One region of the Mesorhizobium album genome, then DNA from elsewhere that is predicted to be linked to it. Evidence: predicted binding sites of a transcription regulator. Region 1 holds the regulator's gene; the other holds the start of a gene.
The links. Region 1 encodes HrcA, which represses chaperone genes, less so after heat shock. Its sites were predicted from a motif close to GTTAGCACTCNCNNNNNGNGAGTGCTAAC; they were not measured.
Positions count from the first base shown of each region.

Region 2: groES (co-chaperone GroES) is a predicted target of HrcA. The motif match lies at 1,879-1,907, and genes of this name have one in related genera.

Region 1 covers NZ_JAVIIW010000011.1:153,712-158,938, reverse strand. Annotated here, with positions in the region: gene RFN28_RS12210 (PQQ-dependent sugar dehydrogenase) at 1-940, opposite strand, end outside; gene RFN28_RS12205 (hypothetical protein) at 1,046-1,240, opposite strand; gene hrcA (heat-inducible transcriptional repressor HrcA) at 1,272-2,354, opposite strand; gene rph (ribonuclease PH) at 2,488-3,204, shown strand; gene RFN28_RS12190 (VOC family protein) at 3,389-3,799, shown strand; gene rdgB (RdgB/HAM1 family non-canonical purine NTP pyrophosphatase) at 3,799-4,461, shown strand; gene hemW (radical SAM family heme chaperone HemW) at 4,458-5,227, shown strand, end outside.
Region 2 covers NZ_JAVIIW010000053.1:4,908-10,134, forward strand. Annotated here, with positions in the region: gene RFN28_RS29560 (LysR family transcriptional regulator) at 1-797, opposite strand, end outside; gene RFN28_RS29565 (SDR family NAD(P)-dependent oxidoreductase) at 904-1,665, shown strand; gene groES (co-chaperone GroES) at 1,973-2,269, shown strand; gene groL (chaperonin GroEL) at 2,332-3,984, shown strand; gene RFN28_RS29580 (TetR/AcrR family transcriptional regulator) at 4,070-4,687, opposite strand; gene RFN28_RS29585 (zinc-dependent alcohol dehydrogenase family protein) at 4,803-5,227, shown strand, end outside.

The sequences.
Region 1 (5,227 bases):
AGGGCCAGCCATAGAAGGCGCCGTCCTTGACGACCGTCGCATAATCGAAGGGCAGATTCTCGCCAAGCTCGTCGCGTTCGTTGACGACACACCAGAGCGCGCCCGTCGCCGGCTGCACGGTCATGCCCGAGCAGTTGCGCAGGCCCGTGGCGACAGTGCGCCCGTTCCTGCCGTCGGGGTCGAAGGCCAGCACGTCGGCGCGACCCGCCTCCGAGCCCCAAGCAGCGCCTAGCGGTTTCGACTTCATCCATTCCTCGAGACCGCCTTTGGGCCTGGGTCCTATATCCTCGGCGGTGTTCGAGCCCGAGCCGACCGACAGATAGAGCGTCCTGCCGTCGGGCGAGAAGGCGATGTCGCGGGTCCAATGATAACCGGCCGGGATTCCGGCGACGATGGTTTCCGGCTCGCCGGAAGCCTTGAGGTCGCCGTCGCGATAGGCAAAGCGCACGACGCTGTCGGTGTTGGCGACATAGACCCATTGCGGCTTGTCGCCCGGAGGGTAGAAGGCGATGCCGTAGGGCTGGCTGAGGCCGTCGGCGAAGATGGATTTTTCCGCGGGTTTCGCGCTGCCTGCGGCCAGGCGGTAGACGCGGATCCGGTTGGCCTGGCTGTCGGCGACGAAGAGGTCGCCATTCGGGGCGACGCGCACGACACGCGGGTTTTCTATGCCGGAGGCAACCAGTTCCGCGGAAAAGCCGGGCGGCAATGTCGGCTTCGCGCCCTGGGGGCGATCGGCCAGGCCAGGAGCATTCGATGCCAGCCTGCCGGTGCGCGGTGCCGGCAGGTCGTCCGGCTTGATCAGGCGGCGAACGCCCGGACGATCGGCCTTCCAGTCGCCGAAGGCCTTTTCGCCGGTCAGCAGCGGCTGATCGGCCTGCTGCGCGGAGGCGCTGGCGGCCAGGAGCAAGCCGAGGGCCGCAAGGCTGGTGATGCGGATCATGCTGTTCTCCATGGTTTGCCGCGCGTCATGCGCAGAAACAGCCAGGATCAACAGGCGTTCCATGAAGAACGGCTGGCGCATGTAGAATTGAGAAAGCCGAGCTTCTTAACCCTCGACGTCCAGATCCTCGTCGAGCTGCTTTTCCAGCGCGACCAGATCGGCCGGCAGCGGCAGGCCCATGGCGCGCATCTCCCTGAGCTTCTCGCGCAGCTGCTCCTGCACTTCGTGCTCGTCCTTGGGCTGGTTCACCATCTCCTCGAGCAGCAGGCTGATCTGGGCCTTGAACGATTCCAGCGCCATTTCCACCCTCCTTGCGGCGATTCCTACTCGCCTACCTCAGCATGCGTGAAATCAACTGGGCAGTATAGTCGACCATCGGCACGATACGGGCATAGTTCAATCGCGTCGGGCCGATGACGCCGAGCGCGCCGACGACGCGCGCGTCCTTGTCGCGATAGGGCGCGACCACGAGCGAAGAGCCGGACAGCGAGAACAACTTGTTCTCCGAGCCGATGAAGATGCGCACGCCGGGGCCTTCCTCGGCGAGGTCGAGCAACTGCAGCAGCCCGTCCTGCGTCTCCAGGTCCTCGAAAAGATGGCGCAGCAGCTCGAGGTCCGCCTGGGCGGTGACATTCTCCAAGAGGTTGGCGCGGCCGCGCACGATGAGACGCGCCGGCAGGCCGCTTTCGGCGCCGGCCCAGACCGCGAGGCCCTTCTCGACCAACTCCTGCGACAGCGTGTCGAGGGCAGCCCTCGTCTCGTCCTTGATGCGGGCGACCTCGATCCGCGCTTCGGCCAGCGTGCGGCCGCGGATGTGGGCGTTGAGGAAGTTTGAGGCCTCGTGCAGCTGCGAGACGGTTATGCCGGCCGGCAGGTCGATGACGCGGTTCTCGACGTCGCCGCTCTGCGACACCAGCACGGCGAGCGCCTTGGTGGGCTCGAGCTGGATGAACTCGATGTGCTTCAGCGCCACCTCGTTCTTGGCGGCAAGCACAAGTCCGGCGCCGCGGGACATGCCCGAAAGCATCTGGCTGGCCTCGGTCAGCATATGCTCCAGCGTGGCGCCCGAGCCCGAGGCGCGTACCTGCGCCTCGATGACACGGCGCTCCTCGTCCGAGAGGTCGCCGAGTTCCATGAAGGCGTCGACGAAGAAACGCAGGCCTATCTGGGTCGGCAGGCGGCCGGCCGAGACATGCGGCGCGTAGATCAGGCCAAGATGCTCGAGGTCGCTCATCACGTTGCGGATGGTGGCCGGGGAAAGGGATGAGGGCAGGATGCGCGACAGGCTGCGCGAGCCGACCGGCTCGCCGTCGCGCAGATAGGAATCGACGATCCGCCTGAAGATGTCGCGCGAGCGCATGTCGAGCGACTGAAGGACGGGCGGCTGCGAAGCGGGATCGACTGCCTTGTTCATTCCGGGCAAAACCTCCAACCGAAAAATATAAACCTGGCCGCTCCAGGTGCAACGGCCCATTTTCCTTTGCGCCATGCGCCGCATGCGTCTACAAGCCGCCGACGAATCCAAAAGAAGAACAGAAAGAGCCTCGATGCGCCCCTCCAAACGCCAAGCCGACGAAATGCGCGCCATCTCCTTCGAGCGCGGCGTCTCCAAGCATGCCGAAGGCTCGTGCCTGGTGAAGTTCGGCGACACGCATGTCCTGTGCACGGCGAGCCTGGAGGAAAAGGTGCCAGCCTGGATGCGCAATTCCGGCAAGGGGTGGGTGACGGCCGAATACGGCATGCTGCCGCGCTCGACCGGCGAGCGCATGCGACGCGAGGCCTCGGCCGGCAAGCAGGGCGGCCGCACGCTGGAGATCCAGCGGCTGATCGGCCGCAGCTTGCGCGCCGTGGTCGACCTGCAGGCGCTGGGCGAACAGCAGATTACCGTCGACTGCGATGTCATCCAGGCCGACGGCGGCACCCGCACGGCTTCGATCACCGGCGGCTGGGTGGCGCTCTATGACTGCCTGCGCTGGATGGAAGCCCGCCAGATGGTCAGCGTCTCCAAAGTGCTCAAGGACCATGTTGCGGCGATTTCCTGCGGCATCCATGACGGCCAGCCGGTCATCGATCTCGACTATTTGGAGGATTCGTCGGCCGGCACCGACGCCAATTTCGTCATGACCGGGAAGGGCGGCATCGTCGAAATCCAGGGCACCGCCGAAGGCGAGCCCTTCTCCGAGGAGCAGTTTTCCGCGCTGATGGCGCTCGCCAAGAAGGGTATTTCGCGGCTGGTGAGTTTGCAGCAAATGGCGGTGGCGTAGGGTTATTGATGAGGTTGGCGATCCTTCGCACCCCCCTCTGGCCTGCCGGCCATCTCCCCCGCAAGGGGGGAGATCGGGCGGCACTTCGGGTTTCGCCAACCACCAACGTTGAGACGATGTCGGCGGAGCTGCCAATCTCCCGCCTTGCGGGGGAGATGGCCGGCAGGCCAGAGGGGGGTGCCTCGTGACCCCCTCGGCGATTTTGGAATCAGCTCTCTATGTGACTGATCTGGCCGAGGCCGAAGCCTTCTACCGCGATGTGATCGGCCTCGAGACGGTTGGCAAAGTCGAAGGCCGCCACGTCTTCTTCCGATGCGGCGACGGCGTATTGCTTCTCTTCAATGCCGAGGCGACCAAAATACCGCCGGCGCCTGATGCCAGGGTGAAGGTGCCGCCGCACGGCACGGTCGGCGAGGGCCATCTTTGCTTCACCGCGACTGCGGCCGAGATCGCCGAATGGCGCAAACGCCTGGCGTCTAAGAACGTCACCATCGAAAGCGATTTCGAATGGCCGCAGGGCGGACATTCGATCTATATCCGCGACCCTTCGGGCAATTCGATCGAGTTCGCCGAGCCAAGGATCTGGGGCCTCTGATGCATTCTTTGAACGGACAGAAGATCGTCGTCGCCAGCCACAATGCAGGCAAGCTGCGCGAATTCGCCGACCTGATGGCGCCGTTCGGCTTCGAGGCGAAATCGGCCAAGGAGTACGGCCTGCCGGAACCTGACGAGACGGGCACGAGTTTCGAGGAGAACGCCTATATCAAGGCATATGCCGCGGCCAAGGCCACCGGCCTGCCGGCGCTATCGGATGATTCCGGGCTCTGCGTCGACGCGCTCGACGGTGCGCCGGGCATCTACACCGCCAACTGGGCCGAGACGGCGGACGGCACACGCGATTTCGGCATGGCCATGCAGCGCACTGAACTAGCCCTGCAGGAGGTCGGCGCGACCGAGCCGGCGCAACGCACCGGCCGCTTCGTCGCCGTCATCTGCCTCGCCTTTCCCGACGGCGATGCCGAATATTACCGGGGCGAGGCCGAAGGCACGCTGGTCTGGCCGCCGCGCGGCACGCTCGGTTTCGGCTACGACCCGGTGTTCCTGCCCAACGGCTTCGACAAAACTTTTGGCGAGATGAGCGCCGAGCAAAAGCATGGCTGGAAGCCCGGCCAGGCCACAGCGCTGTCGCATCGCGCCCACGCCTTCCAGAAGTTTGCGCAAGCCCGATTGGATTTGGCCAGGCTAGGTTCGGAATGATCGGCACCGGCCAAACCATGGCGCTCGACCGCAGCCCCGGTTTCGGGGTCTATATCCATTGGCCGTTTTGCGCGGCCAAATGCCCTTACTGCGACTTCAACAGCCACGTCCGCCACCAGCCGGTCGACCAGGAGCGTTTCGCGCGTGCCTTCGAGAAGGAGTTGGCGACGATGCGAGACCGCACCGGTCCGCGCGAGGTGACCAGCATCTTCCTCGGCGGCGGCACGCCGTCGCTGATGAAGCCGGAAACTGTCGGGGCGGTGCTGGAGGCCGTGGCGAAGAACTGGACTGTGCCCGCCGGCATCGAGGTGACGCTCGAGGCCAACCCCTCCTCGGTCGAGGCCGAGCGCTTCCGCGGCTATCGCGCTGCCGGCGTCAATCGCGTCTCGCTCGGCGTCCAGGCGCTGAACGACAAGGACCTGCGCTTCCTCGGCCGGCTGCACAATGTCGAGGAGGCGCTGCACGCGATTGGACTCGCCCGGGAAATCTTTCCGCGGCTTTCCTTTGACCTGATCTATGCGCGGCCGGGCCAGACGCCGGAGGCGTGGGGGGCGGAGTTGGAGCAAGCGATCGGCCATGCTGCCGACCACCTCTCGCTCTATCAGCTCACCATCGAGGAAGGGACGCCCTTCCACACGCTGCACGCGGCACGAAAATTCGTCCTGCCCGACAACGACCATGCCGCCGATCTCTACGCGCTGACCCAGGAAGTGACCGCGGTGCATGGCCTGCCGGCCTATGAGATCTCTAACCACGCGCGGCCGGG
Region 2 (5,227 bases), on a different contig from region 1:
GGTGTCGGCGTCGGCGGGAAATCGGAGAGCACCTCGACCAGCCGGCCGGCCGCGATATCGTCCGCGTAGCGGAGTCTTGGCGCCTGGAACAGGCCGAAACCCAACCGCACCAGCGCGGCGCTGGTGTCGGAATTGGACACGGTGACCCGCGACGGCAGGACGATCTCGCGGACCTTGCCGTCGACGGTGAATTCCAACGGCATCACCTGCCCGGTGCGGGAGGAGATGAAGCCGATCATCATGTGGCCGGAAAGGTCGTCCGGCGTGCGCGGCACGCCATGGCGCTCGAGATAGGCGGGGCTGGCGACCGTGATCTCGCGCGCGATGCCGAGACGACGCGCGGTCATATCGCTGTCGGGAAGCACGCCCGCCCGGATCACGCAATCGACGCCTTCGCGCACCAGATCGACCAGCCGGTCCCCCTCGCCGATGTGCACCGTCAAGCCCGGATATCTGGCAAGCAGCCCCGGCAGTTCCGGCAGCAGGAAGGTGCGCGCCATGTGGCCGTTGACGTCGACGCTGAGGCGCCCGCGCACTTCACGCGCGCCGAAGCCACCCTCTGCATCCTCGATGTCGGCCAGAATGCCGATGCAGCGCTGGTAATAGGCCTCGCCGTCGAGCGTCGGCGTGACATGCCTGGTGGTGCGCCTCAGCAACTGGACGCCCAGCCGCTCCTCCAACTGCTTGATCGCGGCGGTGGCGCTGGAGCGCGGCAGGCCGAGGTCGGCGGCGGCCGCGGTGAAGCTGCGCCGTTCCACGACGCGGGTGAAGAGCCGCATGCTGTCGAACCTGTCCATCGGCGATTGTTCGCATGGATTGAATAGTGTTGGCAATCCACACCTGATTATATCGGCCATTGGGGCGAATATATGCATCTCCATCCAAACAGAAGGAGATTTCGCCATGACCACCCGCCCCATCGCCCTCATCACCGGCGGCAGCCGCGGCCTCGGCCGCAACACCGCGCTCAACCTTGCCCGCAAGGGCGTCGATGTCATCCTCACTTATCGCTCGCGCGCCGACGAGGCGAAGGCGGCCGTCGCCGAGATCCAGGCGGCCGGCGGCCGCGCCGCAGCCCTTGCGCTCGATACCGGCGCCGTCGCCAGCTTTCCGGCTTTCGCTGCTGCGCTGAAGAAGACGCTCAAGGAAACCTGGCAGCGCGACCGCTTCGATTACCTCGTCAACAATGCCGGCACCGGCCTGCGCAAGCCGATCTCCGAGACGACGGAAGAGGAATTCGACACGCTGATGAACATCCATCTCAAGGGCGTGTTCTTTCTCACCCAGGCGCTGCTGCCGCTGATCAATGACGGCGGGCGTATCATCAACGTTTCGAGCGGACTGGCGCGCTTCTCGGTGCCGGGTTCGGCCGCCTATGCGATGATGAAGGGCGGCGTCGAGGTGTTCACGCGCTACCTCGCCAAGGAGCTCGCCAGCCGCCGCATCACCGCCAACACCGTGGCGCCCGGCGCCATCGCCACCGACTTCAACGGCGGCCATGTGCGCGACGACGCCGAGATCAACCGCGTCGTGGCCGGAATGACGGCGCTCGGCCGCGCCGGCGTGGCCGACGACATCGGGCCGATGATCGCCTCGCTGCTGTCGGAGGACAATCGCTGGGTCAACGCCCAGCGCATCGAAGTGTCGGGCGGCATGAATATCTGAGCGGCAAAGCCCGGAAGCACTCGCTCCGATCCGTTTGCCTTCGCATCGCGCCGTATTTCGCCGCTGTTTGCCGGCGAAACACGGCGCTTCTATTTTGATACGCACCTGCGATCCGCGTTTTTCCGCGTCGCGTCATGGCGAGAAAAATTTCGCGCGGTTGCCCACTCCCGCGCGCCTTGACTCTCGCAACCCGCCAGCCTATTTCAGCGCCACGTTAGCACTCGCCCTAGGTGAGTGCTAACTTATATATCCGGCGGCCTCGCCGGATGGAGGAACAGTTCTCACGTTCTCATTCGAGGAAGACAACATGGCAAAGTCCAAGTTCCGCCCGCTTCATGACCGCGTGGTCGTTCGCCGGGTCGAATCCGAATCCAAGACCGCCGGCGGGATCATCATCCCGGATACGGCGAAGGAGAAGCCGCAGGAAGGCGAGATCATCGCTGTCGGCTCGGGCGCCCGCGACGAAAGCGGCAAGCTCGTCCCGCTCGACGTCAAGGCCGGCGACCGTGTGCTCTTCGGCAAGTGGTCGGGCACTGAAGTCAAGCTCAATGGCGAGGACCTTCTGATCATGAAGGAATCCGACATCATGGGCATCATCGGCTGAATATCAGTCTCTCCATCAATTGAGTTTTCGGGCTCTTCCCGAGCCCCTGTCAGGAGCTAACTATGGCTGCAAAAGACGTAAAATTCTCCCGCGATGCCCGTGAGCGCATGCTGCGCGGTGTCAACATCCTCGCCGACGCGGTGAAGGTCACCCTCGGTCCGAAGGGCCGCAACGTCGTCATCGACAAGTCGTTTGGCGCCCCGCGCATCACCAAGGACGGCGTCACCGTCGCCAAGGAGATCGAGCTCGAGGACAAGTTCGAGAACATGGGCGCGCAGATGGTGCGCGAGGTTGCTTCGAAGACCAACGACATCGCCGGCGACGGCACGACCACCGCGACCGTTCTCGCCCAGGCCATCGTCCAGGAAGGCAACAAGGCCGTTGCCGCCGGCATGAACCCGATGGACCTCAAGCGCGGCATCGACCTCGCCGTCGGTGAGGTTGTCTCGGCTCTGGTCAAGGCCTCCAAGAAGATCAAGACCTCCGAGGAAGTCGCCCAGGTGGGCACGATCTCGGCCAATGGCGACGAATCGGTCGGCAAGATGATCGCGGAAGCGATGCAGAAGGTCGGCAACGAGGGCGTCATCACCGTCGAGGAAGCCAAGACCGCCGAGACCGAGCTGGAAGTCGTCGAAGGCATGCAGTTCGACCGCGGCTACCTCTCGCCCTACTTCGTCACCAACGCCGACAAGATGGTCGCCGAGCTCGAAGACGCCTACATCCTGCTGCACGAGAAGAAGCTCTCCAACCTGCAGGCCATGCTGCCGGTCCTGGAAGCCGTCGTTCAGACCTCGAAGCCGCTGCTCATCATCTCGGAAGACGTCGAGGGCGAGGCTCTGGCCACGCTGGTCGTCAACAAGCTGCGCGGCGGCCTGAAGATCGCCGCCGTCAAGGCTCCGGGCTTCGGTGACCGCCGCAAGGCCATGCTGGAAGACATCGCCATCCTCACCGGTGGCCAGGTCATTTCCGAAGACCTCGGCATCAAGCTCGAGAACGTCGGCCTCAACATGCTCGGCCGCGCCAAGAAGGTGTCGATCTCCAAGGAGAACACCACCATCGTCGACGGCGCCGGCAAGAAGGCCGAGATCCAGGGCCGTGTTGCCCAGATCAAGCAGCAGATTGAGGAGACCACCTCGGACTACGACAAGGAGAAGCTGCAGGAGCGTCTGGCCAAGCTCGCGGGCGGCGTCGCGGTGATCCGCGTCGGCGGCGCGACCGAGGTCGAGGTGAAGGAAAAGAAGGACCGCGTTGACGACGCGCTGAACGCGACCCGCGCGGCCGTGGAAGAAGGCATCGTCGCTGGCGGTGGTGTTGCCTTGCTGCGCGCTTCGGCCAACGTCAAGGCCGCCGGCGTCAACTCCGACCAGGCAGCTGGCATCAACATCGTTCGTCGCGCGCTGCAGGCTCCGGCCCGCCAGATCGCGGCCAACGCCGGTGCTGAAGCTTCGATCGTCGCCGGCAAGATCCTCGAGAACAAGGCTGCGACTTACGGCTTCAACGCCCAGACCGGCGAGTATGGCGACATGATCGCCATGGGCATCGTCGACCCGGTCAAGGTCGTGCGCACCGCCCTCCAGGACGCGGCCTCGGTCGCCGGCCTGCTCGTCACCACCGAAGCCATGATCGCCGAGGCTCCGAAGAAGGAAGCCGCCGGCGGTATGCCGGGCGGCATGCCCGGCGGCGGCATGGGCGGCATGGGCGGCATGGATTTCTAATCCAGCCTACCTGGCTAATGCATACGGAAAGGGCGGCAGCGATGCCGCCCTTTTTGTTTGGCTGATCCCCCCCTTTAAGGACCCCTCAAGGGGGGAGATCAGCAGCGTCCGCGCGCTGCGCAACTTTGCCCGAGCGCACCGCCGCCTCGACAAGCGCCACCACCTCGTCGGCCACGGCAGCGAGCGGCGTGCGGTCGCGGGTGGCGCGGGCGATCACCATCAGGCCCTCGAGCGAAGATTCGACCAGCAGCGCCAGCGCCTGCGCCCGCTGCTCCGGTACCCCTGCCCTGACGAATGCCTGGCGCAGCAGGCCGATCCATTGCTCGAAGGCGGAGCGGCAGATTTCGGCGAGGTCCGGCAGATCGTTCGGCGCATCCAACACGACCGGCGCGATCGGGCAGCCGAGCGAGAACTCGTTCTCCTCCAGCATGCGCGCGACCGACTGATAGATGCGGCGAACGGCGACGGCCGGGTCGCTTTCCGCGGCAAGATCGGCGCCCAGCCGCTGTGTCACCTTGGCCACGCTGTCACGCGTCACCTCGATCACCAACTGGTCCTTGCCGCCCGGAAAATGGAAATAGAGCGAGCCGCGGGGTGCTGCGCTGGCGCTCAAAATATCGTTGAGCGACGTGCCGTGATAGCCGCGCTGCCTGATGAGCAGCGCCGTCGCCTCGATCATGCGGGTGCGTGTGTCCGTCGCCACGTCAACCTCTCACAATGTCAACCTCTGTCAGGAGTGCGCACTATAGGCCTTGCCGAGAATATGACAATCGGTCTACATAATATGTAAATCGGTCTACATATTTCAGAGGCAAAAAATGCAAAGCTATCGACTGGAGGGGCAAGGCGGCATCGACAAACTGTCGATGCGCGAGGAGGCGATGCCACAACCCGGCCCGCATCAGATCGTCGTGCGGGTGCGCGCCACCTCGCTCAACCGCCGCGACACGATGATCCTCAATGGCACCTATCCCCTGACGCCGCGGCCGGGCATCGTTCCGCTGAGCGACGGCGCCGGCGAGGTGGTGGCAATCGGCGCCGGCGTCACGCGCTTTGCAATCGGCGACCATGTCACCGGCAGCTATTTCGCGCGCTGGGTCGACGGCCGCATGCATCCGGGGGTCATCGACCAGCTCGGCTGCACGCTGGATGGCATGCTCACTGAGTACGCCCTGCTCGACGAGCAATGGGCCGTGCGGCTGCCCGACCATCTGTCATGGCAGGAGGCTGCGACCTTCACCTG